2 regions of the Paenibacillus hexagrammi genome follow, and region 1 is predicted to be linked to the other one. Evidence: a T-box and tRNA genes for the amino acid it is inferred to sense, from the RefSeq annotation. Region 1 holds a T-box; the other holds one or more tRNA genes.

Region 1 (7,960 bases):
AACCCTGTCAAATTATCCGTGATGACCATCCGCTTAACCTCAGCATGTAAAGATGCATTGGTCATAGCCAGTCCGATGTGTCCTGATAATACTTGAAGCAGCTTATAATTATCGTACGAGAAGAAATTCGGTTTGCTGTGAACTACAAGAATAACTCCGACCACTTCACCATTCACTAAAATAGGAGAACCTATCAAAGAACGCGACTGACTTCTATCCATTAATGTCGAGCTTACTTTATTGTTCTGCCAATAATCCGAAATAATGATCGGCTCTTTTGTTGTATATATTAATCCGGAGAAGCCTTCGTCTAATGTAAATGTTTCGTGATACATCGCCGGAAGATTCGTCGCTTGCACGACAAGCTTCTCTTCATTTTTATCTGTTTGAAGAATACAGCAATAATCGGCTCCAAAAATAGAGAGCAGCTCGCTAGACGCAAAATTAAAAATTTCGTTCAGTCGCAAGCTTTGCTGGTTCAACTGCTTTGTAATTTCATTAATAAGACGCAGCTCATTGATTAATAAATTGGACTGCTCGTACAGCTTCGCATTCTCAAAGGCGGAACCGGCAGTATCCGCTAGTACAGAAATAAACTGCAGATCGGTGGAGTGTATTAAATCATACGCGGAGTGAAGATACAAAACTCCATACACGCCCTGTTTCCCTGATAACGGCACAGCAATGTTGCCATAGCTTGGACCATCTGTATCCGAAGTCGGTTCAAAAATAACGTGCCCTTCCATGAATGCTCTTGTACTGATGTCGTCTTCCAGGCTTTGAAAATTAAGTGGTTTTACAGGAAGACTAGTACTGTGGCTATCTTGAGATAACAACAGGTCCACTTCAATATTTGGGTACACACTGTGTATACTTTCGATTACTTCTGTTAATACCGAATCAACATCGATCTTGGCGTGAAGTTTTTTGGAAGCCTCGAATAAAACTTCCTGCTTTTTGGATTCCCTCTCGCTTTGCTGATTATGGCGGACTAGCTGCTCATATTTCCGTCTCTCTGCAAGAAGATACACACTGCTTTTCAAGGATTCCGCAATCGTGTATAGAGACGACACAAGCTTCGAAAACTCCGAAACTGTTAGACTTACGAATCCTAGGTAACCAATTGGAGTGCTCTGTTCATTCCAGAAGGGAACTGCCACACCCCTAGTTTCTAAATGAGTCGAGGTTTCTGATCGTTCGCTGACTAGTTCTAAGATAGCTGGCACAGCATCAGAGCTGGAAACTCGCTCCCAACAAGCAGATGGCCGGACCAAGTCGGTAAATTCGGTTTGAAGATTAGAACATGAATCTATAGGATTAAAATCTGTATTCATAAGCAAGAAGCAAGACTCTGAAGGCAACAGTTCTTCTGCGCCTTGGCTTCTCCACCCTGCAAACGCTTGCTGTATAAACGGCAGATATTGAACGGCACTTACATTATCGCTGGAAAGAAATAACCCACGGCGAAGAAAATCTTCGAAGTGCTTTGTATGAAAAATGGGATTCTGACAACGAAGGTTTTCGCTCATAAGCTGCTCCTTTAACAACTAAGTTATGTCATGATAGCTCTTGAAAACAATAACTGATACTATCATACTATTTTTCTTGGAGCATTGCACGAATTTTTCTCGAGCCACCAAGGGAAAGTCACTTGACACTACAAGGCGTTTTTTATAAAATAAGAAGTCGAGTACCAACATGATATCGGTGAATGCCATTTGTGATCACCCTCACTGATTTTGCTCCTGACAAGACAGCGGCTGAACTACTCTTGCCAGGGAGTCTCTACCTATCAGACTCGTAAGCAAAACCAGGCACTTGTCTTCACTCGAACATCTAGTGTATCTTACAACTAAATGTGAAAAAGAAGGAGTTTTTCCTAACATGGCACGTTATACAGGTCCTAAGTTTAAATTAAGCCGCCGTCTTGGCATTTCCCTAAGCGGTACTGGAAAAGAATTGAAACGCCCTTTCCCTCCAGGACAACATGGTCCAGGACAACGTAAAAAACTGAGCGGCTACGGCGTTCAACTTCAAGAAAAACAAAAACTTCGCCATATGTATGGTTTGAACGAAAAGCAATTCCGCAATCTGTTTGATAAAGCAACAAAAACAAAAGGTATCGCGGGTGAAAACTTCATGATCCTGCTTGAGAGCCGCCTGGACAACCTTGTGTACCGTCTTGGTCTTTCCAACTCCCGTGCAGGTGCACGTCAATTAGTTGCCCACGGTCACGTAACTGTAAACGGCAAAAAAGTGGATATCCCTTCTTACACTGTATCCACTGGCGACGTTATCAGCCTTCGTGAAAGAAGCAAAGGTCTTTCCACTGTGAAAGAAGCGCTTGCTAACCGCAACTACCTGCCAACTTACCTGGAGTTCAACGACTCCGGCATGGAAGGTAAATTCATCCGTCTGCCTGAGCGTTCTGAGCTTCCTCAAGAAATTGACGAGAAGCAAATCGTCGAGTTCTACAGCCGTTAATAAAAAAGGGACTGTCCCAAATGGGACAGCCCCTTTTTCTTTTCAATTAGCCTTGAAATTGAGCTAAATAGTAGTTTTTCTTCCCGCGTCGAATCACCAGGTAGGATCCACCTAAGCGGCCAAGATCACTTACCTTAGCTTCCGTCTGCTGCACACGTACACCATTGACAGTGACAGCACCGCTCTCAACATCCTGTCGAGCCTGTCGCTTGGAAGGTGCTGCTTTTACAGCCACTAGCAGATCGAGGATTCCCATATCTTCCAGATCAATCATGCTGGATGGAACATCCTGGAACGCTTCCTCAATCTCACTCTTTGACAGCTCTTGGATATTACCGCTAAACAATGCAGCTGTAATATTCAAGGCGCTCTGTAAAGCTTCTTCCCCATGTACGAGTTTGGTTACCTCGCTACCTAGTGTTTTCTGTGCCTCTCGTTTTTCCGGCTCCGTTTTCACTGTTTCTTCCAGACGATTAATCTCTTCATGACCAATGAATGTAAAGTATTTCAGGAAACGAATCACATCGTTATCATCTGTATTCACCCAGAATTGGTAGAATTGATACGGCGAGGTTTTGGCAGCATCCAGCCATATGGCTCCGCCTTCAGTCTTCCCGAATTTCTGACCGTCGCTCTTAGTCACGAGTGGCAGCGTAACTCCATAAGCTCGAACATCCGTCGTTTTGCCGATAAGCTCAAGACCCGCTGTTATGTTGCCCCACTGGTCACTTCCTCCGATTTGCAAGGAGCAGCCCTTGGTCTCAGCCAGCTTTAAGAAATCGTAGGATTGTAAAATCATATAACTGAATTCCGTGAAAGAAATCCCCTTGGTGATTCTAGAATCGACGGAATCCTTAGCCAGCATGTAATTCACCGTGAAATTTTTACCGATATCGCGAAGGAATTCAATCACGTTCAGTGGACCTAGCCAATCATAATTGTTCACTAACTCGGCTGGATTTTCACGTTCTTCGGAGAAGTCCAGGAATCGCGAAAGCTGAGATTTAATACTTTCCGACCAGGCTTCTACCACCTCCGGACCATTCAGCGTCCGTTCGTTCGCTTTTCCGCTTGGGTCTCCAATCAAGCCTGTACCTCCACCCACTAACGCTAGAGGAATATGCCCCGCTTGTTGAAATCTTCTTAATGTTAATATCGGAAGCAGACTTCCGATGTGGAGGCTGTCCGCCGTAGGGTCAAAACCGCAGTACAGCACCACTTTCTCCTCGCTCAGCTTCTTGTCGAGTCCCTCCCGATCCGTAATTTGATGCAGCAATCCGCGAAACTCCAAATCCTGTAAAATGTTCATGTTGAGCCAGTCTCCTTTTTCAAGTAATAAAAAAAAGCCTTATCATCCACAAGGGACGAGAAGGCTTTAGCTCGCGGTACCACCCTAATTAAAACAGCGGTTACGTATATTTATACATAAACCTGCTATTTTCACTCAATACCGATAACGGCGGCGCACCGGCAATCGCTACTCATGAAGGGATGTACCCTGCAAGTTCCCAACTGCTGCTCAGAACCGTAATTCACTAACGTGCAGGTACCGGTTCTCACCAACCACCGGCTCTCTGAAAGCATCTGCAAGCTACCTACTGCTGATTCGTCTTCGCATTTTTCATTATCCAATTTTATAGCACAGCATATGAATTTTGTCAAACTTGATCCTTCCACTTTATACGAGAGAATTACCGAACCAATGGCAAATATGGTATAATAGCAAGGTTCACGTTAGGAGGAATTTTGAACTTATGCGCAAATTTTTTGCCAAATTAAATCGACCTTGGATAAGAATGACGTTAAAAGTAACAGGAATTACTCTGAAATGGCTAATCATAATGGGATTCCTCGCCGGTCTTCTAGGAGGATTTACCGCATTCGGCTATGTCAGCGCGTTAGTAAAAAAGGACCCTGTCCGCAGTGAGGAATCCATTCGGGAGCAGATTCAGGAAAATGCAATTACAGGCTTCGCCTATTTTGATGACGATAAGGTCATCGGACAGCTCCGTACAGAGGAAGACCGCCGGCTTGTTGCTCTCGCGGATATCCCGCAAATTCTTTTGGACGCGGTGCTATCCATTGAGGATAGTGATTTTTACAATCATCGTGGCGTTGATTTTAAAGGACTTTACCGTGCTGTCACTCAAAAGCTCTTGCATGAGGACGTCCAAACAGGCGGAAGCACCATTACCCAGCAGCTGGCCAGACGTGTATTTTTGACCCTGGATCGGGATGACGGAAGGAAAGCTAGAGAAATTCTACTCGCTTTGCGAATGGAACGACTGATGTCCAAAGACGAAATCCTGTTGGCTTACTTGAACAAAATCCCTTATGGCAATGGTCATACCGGATATAACCTTTATGGAATTAAGGCAGCTGCCAAAGGCTTATTCAATATTGATGATTTAAACAAATTAAACATCGCTCAAGCAGCTTATCTAGCAGGCCTGCCTCAGCTGCCCTCCCAATATTCGGCTTATACAAGCAAGCCTGAATTTGACGAAGACGGATTCAAGAGAGCTGTTACCAGGCAGCAGCTTGTGCTGAGACGCATGCTTGAAGAACACAAAATAACAAATGAACAATATCAAGAAGCGTTGTCCTTTGATCTTCGCGGTTCGATGCCGGAGGCTTCTCAAAAAGCTTATACAACATACCCGTATCTCATGATTGAAACAGAACGGGAAGCAACTGAAATACTACTGAAGCTGCAAAAGCCGGACATTGATCCCAACAAGGATCCTGCCGCTTACAATGAGGCGTTCAAATCTGCACAAACCCAGCTCCTTCGGGGCGGATATCAAATCTATACCACGATAGACAAATCGATCTATGATTCCATGCACGAAATCTCAGGCAATGATAAGAACTTCGCGCCTTATGATGAGAAGAAGAAGGATGAGCAAGTTGGCGCCATCATGATTGACAACAAAACCGGTGCGATTAAAGGTATGATTGAAGGAAGAGACTTCTTTAAGGAACAGCTGAATCATGCCACGCAAGCCTATAGGCAGCCGGGTTCGACCATGAAGCCAATCGCCGCTTATATACCGGCACTTGAAAAAGGCGCCATTCAGCCTGCTAGTATTTTGGATGATGTGCCGATCATTCTAAAAGATGGAGTTAAAGGCTTCCATCTTCCGGAAAACTGGGACCACAAGTTTCACGGCTTGATGACCGCGAGACGCGCTCTTAATCAATCGTATAATATACCGGCCATTGACCTATTCTTAAACAAGGTCGGAATCGATGAGGCTTGGAACTTTGCCAAGACGCTTGGTATCACCTCCATTGCCAAGGAAGATTACTACGCACAAACAGGGGTCATCGGAGGACTCAGCCGCGGTACATCCGTTAAAGAGCTGACAGGCGCTTACGCCTCCATCCCGAATAAAGGTGTATTTAATGAAACTTATATGATCAGAGCTATTAAGGATTCTAACGGCAAAACAATCTACGAACATAAGGAAGAGCCAGTTACTGCCTTCTCCGAGCAATCGGCTTACCTGATAACGGACATGATGAAAACTGTCATCTCCCAAGGGACCGCTACCGATTTGATGAAGAAATATAAATCATACGGCAAGATTGAAATATCGGGTAAAACCGGTTCTACGCAGGACGATGCCGATGCATGGTTTATGGGCTTTACACCGGATATTACAGTTGGTGTATGGATTGGATACGACCAACCGATTAACAAGCTTTCCTCGAAAATCGGGCAAACGAACCACGCCAAAGATATTTGGGCGCTTGTCATGAACAGCACCATTGAAAAGCACCCCGAGCTGTTTCCTAACAAAGCATTTGAGAAGCCAGATGGCATTGTCAGTGCGACAGTTTCCGATCTTTCAGGTATGCTGCCAAGTGAGCTCACAACCAAAACCGGTCATTTGGTAACCGATATTTTTAATAAGAAATATGTGCCTACAGAAACCGACAATGTCATGCTGAATGCGAAAATCAGCACCTATAATGGGGTTAATTACTTGGCACAGGAAGATACGCCGGCAGACTTCGTCCAAGAGAAAACCGTAATCAGAAGACAGAAGTCGATCAGCGAGCTGCTTAAGGAAGTTGAAACCGCCATGAGTAAGCTTCCTGAAAAAAGCAGAAAGCCGATAGATAGTTACAAACCGACGGACTACGATTCAGACGCGCCTTCCGAACTCGATCCTCGTGTTGATGACGGCCTAGTACCAACGGCTCCGAGCACTGTCGTTGCCACTAAAGCCGGCGATAACGCGGTGATCACATTCAGGCCAGCCCAAGTCCAGATCTGGTCGGATATCGGATTTATCGCTCTGATAACCACGGCAAATTCCAGCTGCTGGGCGGCAAAGTTGTTCTAGCCGGCGCGGAAACTAAGTTTGAAGATCACGTGCCAGCTTCTAGCCTGCAGGGATACTACATTACGGCTGTAGACGTAGCAGGCAAAGAATCATCACCAAGCAGAGCCGCTTTTACAGACGGAAGTTCACTCGATACACTGTTTGTACCATCATCCGATGGTAGTCAAATACCTGGATCAATCAATGAAAAGGGAACCGAAGAGAACGGATCAGGACATTCGACTTCACCAACCGATCCTTCCAGCAACAGCGGCAAACCAAGCACCAATGCAAAAGACAGCCCTTCAGCGCCAACCGGTTTAAAGGCTAAGGAGGATGGTGCCGGCATCGTGATCAGCTGGAAAGCAAACACGTCCAAGGACAAAGTCAAACAGTACAATGTCTATTTCAGCGATAAAGAAAAAGGAACCTACACCAAATTAGGTTCCGTTAAGGATTCAACAGAGTTCCATTACTACGCAGCAGCCTATAACGGCTATTACAAAGTAACAGCTGTCAACGATGCAGGCGAATCGAAGCCCTCTGCAACAATAGCTTATAATCGGTAAAAGAATGGCTGCTCACGGTGTGTTGAGCTGGCCTCAGCCCTTAAAGTGATGGTCCTTCGGACAGAACAAACAAAGACCCATCGGGAGAAAATTCCTGATGGGTCTTTGCTTATTAATCTTCGATCGTGGATAAATCGCCTGTCGGCAGATTCAGCTCCCATGCTTTAAGCACACGGCGCATGATTTTTCCGCTTCTTGTTTTCGGCAGCTTGTCTTTAAACTCGATCTCTCTTGGTGCCGCGTGAGCAGACACGCCCTTCCTTGACGAATTTAGAAATGTCCGCTTTCAACTCATCGGATGGTGTAAAGCCTTCTCGCAGGGCGATAAACGCTTTAATAATTTCCCCGCGCATAGGGTCAGGCTTCCCGATAACACCAGCTTCGGCAACAGCGGGATGTTCTACAAGCTTACTCTCTACTTCAAATGGTCCTACACGTTCACCGGATGTGTTAATGACATCATCGACACGTCCTTGGAACCAGAAGTAACCCTCTTCATCTCGATACGCTGAATCACCGGAGATGTACCATCCGGCAATTCGGAAATACTCCTCATACTTGGCTGGATTGTTC
Region 2 (7,960 bases), 2.9 Mb from region 1:
CGAAAACGGCAGCTTATGTCCGAAATTAGCAGCGGCCAGCTCGCTCAAAGCGAGCAATGGCAAGGTATCCCTCAAAAAGAATTGTTTCAAAAGCTTCTCTCCCTAACCATAGAGGCTTATTATTCTCATCCCCAAGTATGGTCTGAAATCGGCTATGGGGGGCCTGCTTATCCACGCGGCTATATTCGAACTCATTTGGGACAAACGGATCCATGGGAGGCTGTGAAAGAGCAATGAAATGGCGCTATGAGCAAGATGAAGTAGATATTGTCATTATTGGAGCTGGGGCTGCTGGGGGAGTTTTGGCCAAAGAGCTCAGCGAAGCAGGGATGAGTGTCGTCATCCTTGAGGCAGGCCCCCATCGCGATCCTCAAAAAGATTTTGCCAGTGATGAACTGGCCATGAAATCCCTAGGCTGGCAGGATACCCGCCTTGTCGACGGCTCTAACCCACTAACCATGGGTCACAATAACTCGGGTTGGGGTGTGGGCGGCGGGACCCAGCACTTTACCGGCGTATTTCTCCGTTTCCACGAGTCCGATTTCAAGACCAAGTCGATTGACGGCGTCGGTGAGGATTGGCCCATTCACTATAAAGACCTTGAACCCTACTATCATAAAATTGAAAAAGAAATCGCAGTCTCGGGACCTCGCTATTTTCCATGGGGAAACTTTCATGGGCCGTATCCCTACCCGGAGAGAGAACCGCTTAGCCCCAATGCATATTTATTTCAAAAGGGCTGCGAGATGCTAGGGTATCAGTCAGTGGTAACTCCTCTGGCTATTTTATCTGCTCCCTTTGAGGGACGCCCTCCATGTATCAACCGCGGCTTTTGCAACCAGGGCTGTATGCCTAATGCAAAGTTTAGTACTCTAATTGTACATATACCAAAAGCGATCCATGCCGGAGCAATTCTACTATCCGATTGTAGGGTCACCCAAATTGAGACCAATGCTGAGGGTAAAGCATCCGGTGTTATCTTTATGCACGGTGGCCAATCGTACCGACAGCGCGCCAAAGTTGTGATTGTATCAGCATATGTTGTTGAAACTCCCCGTCTGCTGCTTCATTCTGCGAATGCCCAGTTTCCCAACGGGCTCAGTAACAGCAGTGGTTGGGTAGGTCGTGGCTTTATGACTCACAGCAGCTATGATGTCTACGCGAAGTTTGAAGAGGAAGTACGGTTGTATAAGGGGACACCGGTCCTTGCTTCTACGCAAGATCTCTATGAGACCGATAAAAATAGAGGCTTCGCCCGCGGCTATACGATCCACGCTCATGGTGCCAGACCGGTTAGTATGGCGAATGGAATTAGCAATTCGGTAAGCGGTATGCTTTGGGGGGAGACGCTGCGTGACGCTATGAAAAATTACAATCATTACGGTCGCCTGACGATGGTTGGCGAGGTTCTCCCGAGCTGGGACAATTCCATAAGTCTATCCGACGAAAAAGACGAGCTAGGTATACCTAGATCCAAGGTTACATTTAGCTATAGCGACAATGATCGAAAGCTAATCGAACATGCCGTCGACACGATGAGCTCCATCCTCACTGCCGCAGGCGGACAGGTCGAGTATGTAGTACCGGATACCGCACATCTCATGGGCGGATGCAGGATGGGCAGCAATTCACATACATCCGTTGTCAATTCCTTTGGTCAGAGCCATGACATACCTAACTTGTTCATCTGCGATGCCAGTATCTTCGTAACCTCTAGTGGGGGCAATCCTACGAATACGGTTATGGCGCTTGCAGCAAGAACAGCTGAATATATCATGGAGCTGGCCACCTTGCAGGACATCTGATCGTGAGTCCATGTACCGTGTGCTTGAGCACCTCACTCTTTACCTAAGCATCATTCTGCGGATTCATACATTTGCACAGCAGGTTTACACCCATTACAATGAGAAGAATCACCTGATGTACACGATAAGGAGGGCTAAGCATGGCCATCGCTGAGTTCACGATTATTCCCATTGGAACTGGAACTACAAGTTTAAGCAGCTACGTTGCAGATCTTCATAAGGAGCTTGAAAAACACACCGACATCCAGTTCGAAATGACCCCCATGGGAACCATACTGGAAGGTCCTTTGGAGCGACTTTTCGAAGTCATTCGACTTGTCCACGAGGTCCCCTTTCTACACGGTGCACAACGCGTATCTACTTCAATTAAAATTGATGATCGACGCGATAAGCATGCAACTATGGAGCAGAAGCTGCAATCCGTGAAAGACAAATTGTAGCCATAACGTTGGTAAACATAGGGTCATTCGATCGTTCACCCTCTCAAATCATGGCGCAGTTCTCTTCTTCCCTGCAAAAAAATAAAACCAAAACCAAGACCATCATCTCCAGTATCACTGTTCTGGGATAGTCCATGAGTTTTGGTTTTTTGGTGTTCTGGAAACCTCACATGATTAAAATACATAAAAAAAAGACCGCTCTAGGTCTTTATCACTTTTATCAAAAGTGAGCCATGTAGGACTCGAACCTACGACACCCTGATTAAAAGTCAGGTGCTCTACCAACTGAGCTAATGGCTCTTATATTAATGGTGGAGGCTGATGGATTCGAACCACCGAACTCGAAGAGAGCAGATTTACAGTCTGCCGTGTTTAGCCACTTCACTAAGCCTCCACAGAAGAGATCTTTGCGTAATATTAGCTTCATAATACGCATACATCTCAAATGGCTCGGGACGGAATCGAACCGCCGACACGAGGATTTTCAGTCCTCTGCTCTACCGACTGAGCTACCGAGCCGTATGTATTCTGCAACTTCTCCAAAAAATAAATGGCGGAGCCGACGGGATTCGAACCCGCGGTCTCCTGCGTGACAGGCAGGCATGTTAGGCCTCTACACCACGGCTCCGTGTCATATATTTATGGATGGTGCCGTCGAGAGGACTTGAACCCCCAACCTACTGATTACAAGTCAGTTGCTCTACCAGTTGAGCTACAACGGCATATATGAAAATTAAAAACCATATTACGTCACTTTACTCCATCGAGTAAAGCTATGGAGGCTGACGGGATCGAACCGCCGACCCTCTGCTTGTAAGGCAGATGCTCTCCCAGCTGAGCTAAGCCTCCAAATGGGTTCTGTATGGTAGCGGCGGAGGGGCTCGAACCCCCGACCTTACGGGTATGAACCGTACGCTCTAGCCAGCTGAGCTACGCCGCCATACATAAAGATATACTGTTTGAAACTGGCGGAGAGAGAGGGATTCGAACCCTCGCACCGCTTACGCAGTCTAACCCCTTAGCAGAGGGTCCCCTTATAGCCACTTGGGTATCTCTCCAAGATGTATATCCCAGGAACTTGCGCCCTGAAAACTAGATACGAAACTTACGTAAAGTGTGAGTATTTCTTAATGCTTCCGAAGCTAGCTTTCCTTCGGAAAGTTCTTAGGTTAAGCCCTCGACCGATTAGTATTCGTCAGCTCCATACATTGCTGCACTTCCACCTCGAACCTATCAACCTCGTCGTCTACAAGGGGTCTTACGAATTGGGAAATCTCATCTTGAGGTGGGCTTCACGCTTAGATGCTTTCAGCGCTTATCCCTTCCGTACATAGCTACCCAGCTATGCCTCTGGCGAGACAACTGGTACACCAGCGGTACGTCCATCCCGGTCCTCTCGTACTAAGGACAGCTCCTCTCAAATTTCCTACGCCCGCGACAGATAGGGACCGAACTGTCTCACGACGTTCTGAACCCAGCTCGCGTACCGCTTTAATGGGCGAACAGCCCAACCCTTGGGACCTACTTCAGCCCCAGGATGCGATGAGCCGACATCGAGGTGCCAAACCTCCCCGTCGATGTGGACTCTTGGGGGAGATAAGCCTGTTATCCCCAGGGTAGCTTTTATCCGTTGAGCGATGGCCCTTCCATTCGGTACCACCGGATCACTAAGCCCGACTTTCGTCCCTGCTCGACCTGTTTGTCTCGCAGTCAAGCTCCCTTATGCCTTTGCACTCTTCGAATGATTTCCAACCATTCTGAGGGAACCTTTAGACGCCTCCGTTACTTTTTAGGAGGCGACCGCCCCAGTCAAACTGCCCACCTGACACTGTCCCCGCACCGGATTACGGTACCAGGTTAGAACTCCGATACGATCAGGGTGGTATCCCAACGGCGCCTCCATCCAAGCTGGCGCTCAGGCTTCAACGGCTCCCACCTATCCTGTACAGATCGTACCAAAGTCCAATATCAAGCTGCAGTAAAGCTCCATGGGGTCTTTCCGTCTTGTCGCGGGTAACCTGCATCTTCACAGGTATTAAAATTTCACCGGATCTCTCGTTGAGACAGCGCCCAAGTCGTTACGCCATTCGTGCGGGTCAGAATTTACCTGACAAGGAATTTCGCTACCTTAGGACCGTTATAGTTACGGCCGCCGTTTACTGGGGCTTCGGTTCACAGCTTCGGGGTAAACCCCTAACCGCTCCCCTTAACCTTCCAGCACCGGGCAGGCGTCAGCCCGTATACTTCGCCTTGCGGCTTCGCACAGACCTGTGTTTTTGCTAAACAGTCGCTTGGGCCTTTTCACTGCGGCCCCCTCGGGCTATTCACCCTACCGAGGCACCCCTTCTCCCGAAGTTACGGGGTCATTTTGCCGAGTTCCTTAACGAGAGTTCTTCCGCGCGCCTTAGAATTCTCTTCTCGCCCACCTGTGTCGGTTTGCGGTACGGGCACCTTCGCCTGGCTAGAAGCTTTTCTTGGCAGTGTGAAATCATGACCTTCGGTACTATAAGTTTCCCTCCCCATCACAGCCCAGCCTTAACGGTGTGCGGATTTGCCTACACACCAGCCTCACTGCTTGGACGAGCATCCATCAGCTCGCGTCACTATCCTTCTGCGTCACTCCATTGCTCATAACGGCTACGGTGGTACAGGAATATCAACCTGTTGTCCATCGACTACGCCTTTCGGCCTCGCCTTAGGTCCCGACTGACCCTGAGCGGACGAACCTTCCTCAGGAACCCTTAGGCTTTCGGCGGATCAGATTCTCACTGATCTTTTCGTTACTTATACCGGCATTCTCACTTGTATGCGCTCCACCTGTCCTTACGGTCAGACTTCAACGTACATACAACGCTCCCCTACCCAAGTACTTACGTACATGCCATAGCTTCGGTGGCGTGTTTAGCCCCGTTACATTTTCGGCGCAGAGTCACTCGACCAGTGAGCTATTACGCACTCTTTCAATGGTGGCTGCTTCTAAGCCAACATCCTGGTTGTCTGTGCAACTCCACATCCTTTCCCACTTAACACACACTTGGGGACCTTAGCTGATGGTCTGGGCTGTTTCCCTTTTGACAATGGATCTTAGCACTCACTGTCTGACTCCCGGATATGAGTTTGTGGCATTCAGAGTTTGACTGGACTTGGTAACCCTTGGCGGGCCCCGCACCCAATCAGTGCTTTACCTCCACAACTCTTGATTCCGAGGCTAGCCCTAAAGCTATTTCGGGGAGAACCAGCTATCTCCGAGTTCGATTGGAATTTCTCCGCTACCCCCACCTCATCCCCGAATTTTTCAACATTCGTGGGTTCGGGCCTCCAGTGAGTGTTACCTCACCTTCACCCTGGACAGGGGTAGATCACACGGTTTCGGGTCTACGTCCACGTACTAAAGCGCCCTATTCAGACTCGCTTTCGCTGCGGCTCCGTCTCTTCGACTTAACCTCGCACGGGAACGTAACTCGCCGGTTCATTCTACAAAAGGCACGCCATCACCCATAAAGAGGGCTCTGACTTCTTGTAAGCACACGGTTTCAGGTTCTTTTTCACTCCGCTTCCGCGGTGCTTTTCACCTTTCCCTCACGGTACTGCTTCACTATCGGTCGCTAGGTAGTATTTAGCCTTGGCAGATGGTCCTGCCGGATTCCGACGGGGTTTCACGTGTCCCGCCGTACTCAGGATCCCTCTAGGCATACGTTTGTTTTTGGTTACGGGGCTTTTACCCTCTTTGCCGAGCCTTTCCAGACTACTTCACCTAACAAACTTTTGCCACGTTGAGGTCCTACAACCCCAAGGAGCAAGCTCCTTGGTTTGGGCTAATCCGCGTTCGCTCGCCGCTACTGACGGAATCACATTTTGTTTTCTTTTCCTCCAGGTACTTAGATGTTTCAGTTCCCTGGGTATGCCTCTCATGCAGCTATGTATTCACTGCATAGTAACTGCGCATTACCACAGCTGGGTTCCCCCATTCGGACATCCCCGGCTCAAAGCCTGCTTACGGCTCCCCGAGGCATTTCGTCGTTCGCCACGTCCTTCTTCGGCTCCTAGCGCCTAGGCATCCTCCGTGTGCTCTTTCTAGCTTAACCAGCTAAAAATAACTTTCATTAACTGCTGTAACACAGTCAACGAAAAGGATTTCTAAGTTTCACGCTTTACGTCTGTTGACAATTTATCTAAGCTGCGCCTAGAGAGATTGCAACTGTTTCGTTATCTAGTTTTCAAGGAACAAGTATTGAGATTCCATGCTTTGTGATTCAAGTTCTTTACCACTTTTCAGCGGCGAAAGTTATCTTATCACAAACCACTTCGTCATTTCAAGTCGAATTTTATCGACTTTTTTTATTGGTGGAGCCAAGCGGGATCGAACCGCTGACCTCCTGCTTGCAAGGCAGGCGCTCTCCCAGCTGAGCTATGGCCCCATGCTATTATAAAAAAATCATATGGTGGGCCCTAGTGGACTCGAACCACCGACCTCACCCTTATCAGGGGTGCGCTCTAACCAGCTGAGCTAAGGGCCCATATCTATACGGGTAATTACCCAAAATAAAAACCCACCTACAAGCTTTCGAAGCTTTCTCCGAAAGCTTGCTATGGGCTTCGCTTGGCAACGTTCTACTCTCCCAGAACCCTTCGGTTCAAGTACCATTGACGCTGGAGGGCTTAACGGTCGTGTTCGAGATGGGAACGCGTGGGTCCCCTCCGCCATCATCACCAAACGATTGCAGTTCTTTCAAACTGCCGAAAGGATTGACCTTTCAAAACTGAACACGAGTGAAGAAGCTGTTTGTGCTTTACGCACTTGACTGGTTCGTTGCAGAACCGAGTCTCCATAGAAAGGAGGTGATCCAGCCGCACCTTCCGATACGGCTACCTTGTTACGACTTCACCCCAATCATCTACCCCACCTTCGGCGGCTGGCTCCTTGCGGTTACCTCACCGACTTCGGGTGTTGTAAACTCTCGTGGTGTGACGGGCGGTGTGTACAAGACCCGGGAACGTATTCACCGCGGCATGCTGATCCGCGATTACTAGCAATTCCGACTTCATGCAGGCGAGTTGCAGCCTGCAATCCGAACTGAGATCGCCTTTTTAGGATTGGCTCCAGATCGCTCCTTCGCTTCCCGTTGTAACGACCATTGTAGTACGTGTGTAGCCCAGGTCATAAGGGGCATGATGATTTGACGTCATCCCCACCTTCCTCCGGTTTGTCACCGGCAGTCATCTTAGAGTGCCCACCCGAAGTGCTGGCAACTAAGATCAAGGGTTGCGCTCGTTGCGGGACTTAACCCAACATCTCACGACACGAGCTGACGACAACCATGCACCACCTGTCTCCTCTGCCCCGAAGGGAAGCCCTATCTCTAGAGCGGTCAGAGGGATGTCAAGACCTGGTAAGGTTCTTCGCGTTGCTTCGAATTAAACCACATACTCCACTGCTTGTGCGGGTCCCCGTCAATTCCTTTGAGTTTCACTCTTGCGAGCGTACTCCCCAGGCGGCATGCTTACTGTGTTTACTTCGGCACCGAGGAATCGAATCCCCGACACCTAGCATGCATCGTTTACGGCGTGGACTACCAGGGTATCTAATCCTGTTTGCTCCCCACGCTTTCGCGCCTCAGCGTCAGTTATAGGCCAGAAAGTCGCCTTCGCCACTGGTGTTCCTCCACATCTCTACGCATTTCACCGCTACACGTGGAATTCCACTTTCCTCTCCTA

The links. A T-box is a leader RNA that pairs with one kind of tRNA and senses whether it is charged. The one in region 1 lies ahead of tyrS (tyrosine--tRNA ligase), so its partner is inferred to be a tRNA-Tyr.
Region 2: it has a tRNA-Tyr gene. The T-box ahead of tyrS (tyrosine--tRNA ligase) is inferred to sense a tRNA for this amino acid. The anticodon was not compared.

What each region holds. Positions count from the first base shown of each region.
Region 1 is NZ_CP090978.1:2,086,188-2,094,147, reverse strand. Features, by position in the region: gene L0M14_RS09075 (sensor domain-containing diguanylate cyclase) at 1-1,073, opposite strand, end outside; gene rpsD (30S ribosomal protein S4) at 1,885-2,484, shown strand; gene tyrS (tyrosine--tRNA ligase) at 2,531-3,793, opposite strand; T-box leader at 3,842-4,106, opposite strand; gene L0M14_RS09060 (transglycosylase domain-containing protein) at 4,239-6,839, shown strand; gene L0M14_RS31475 (fibronectin type III domain-containing protein) at 6,869-7,387, shown strand; partial or broken gene acsA (acetate--CoA ligase) at 7,500-7,960, opposite strand, start outside.
Region 2 is NZ_CP090978.1:5,804,067-5,812,026, forward strand. Features, by position in the region: gene L0M14_RS26550 (gluconate 2-dehydrogenase subunit 3 family protein) at 1-237, shown strand, start outside; gene L0M14_RS26555 (GMC family oxidoreductase) at 234-1,805, shown strand; gene L0M14_RS26560 (MTH1187 family thiamine-binding protein) at 1,946-2,245, shown strand; tRNA gene L0M14_RS26565 (tRNA-Lys) at 2,473-2,545, opposite strand; tRNA gene L0M14_RS26570 (tRNA-Tyr) at 2,555-2,639, opposite strand; tRNA gene L0M14_RS26575 (tRNA-Phe) at 2,692-2,764, opposite strand; tRNA gene L0M14_RS26580 (tRNA-Asp) at 2,797-2,873, opposite strand; tRNA gene L0M14_RS26585 (tRNA-Thr) at 2,892-2,967, opposite strand; tRNA gene L0M14_RS26590 (tRNA-Val) at 3,022-3,094, opposite strand; tRNA gene L0M14_RS26595 (tRNA-Met) at 3,109-3,185, opposite strand; tRNA gene L0M14_RS26600 (tRNA-Ser) at 3,212-3,303, opposite strand; rRNA gene L0M14_RS26605 (23S ribosomal RNA) at 3,411-6,330, opposite strand; tRNA gene L0M14_RS26610 (tRNA-Ala) at 6,588-6,663, opposite strand; tRNA gene L0M14_RS26615 (tRNA-Ile) at 6,686-6,762, opposite strand; rRNA gene rrf (5S ribosomal RNA) at 6,844-6,960, opposite strand; rRNA gene L0M14_RS26625 (16S ribosomal RNA) at 7,078-7,960, opposite strand, start outside.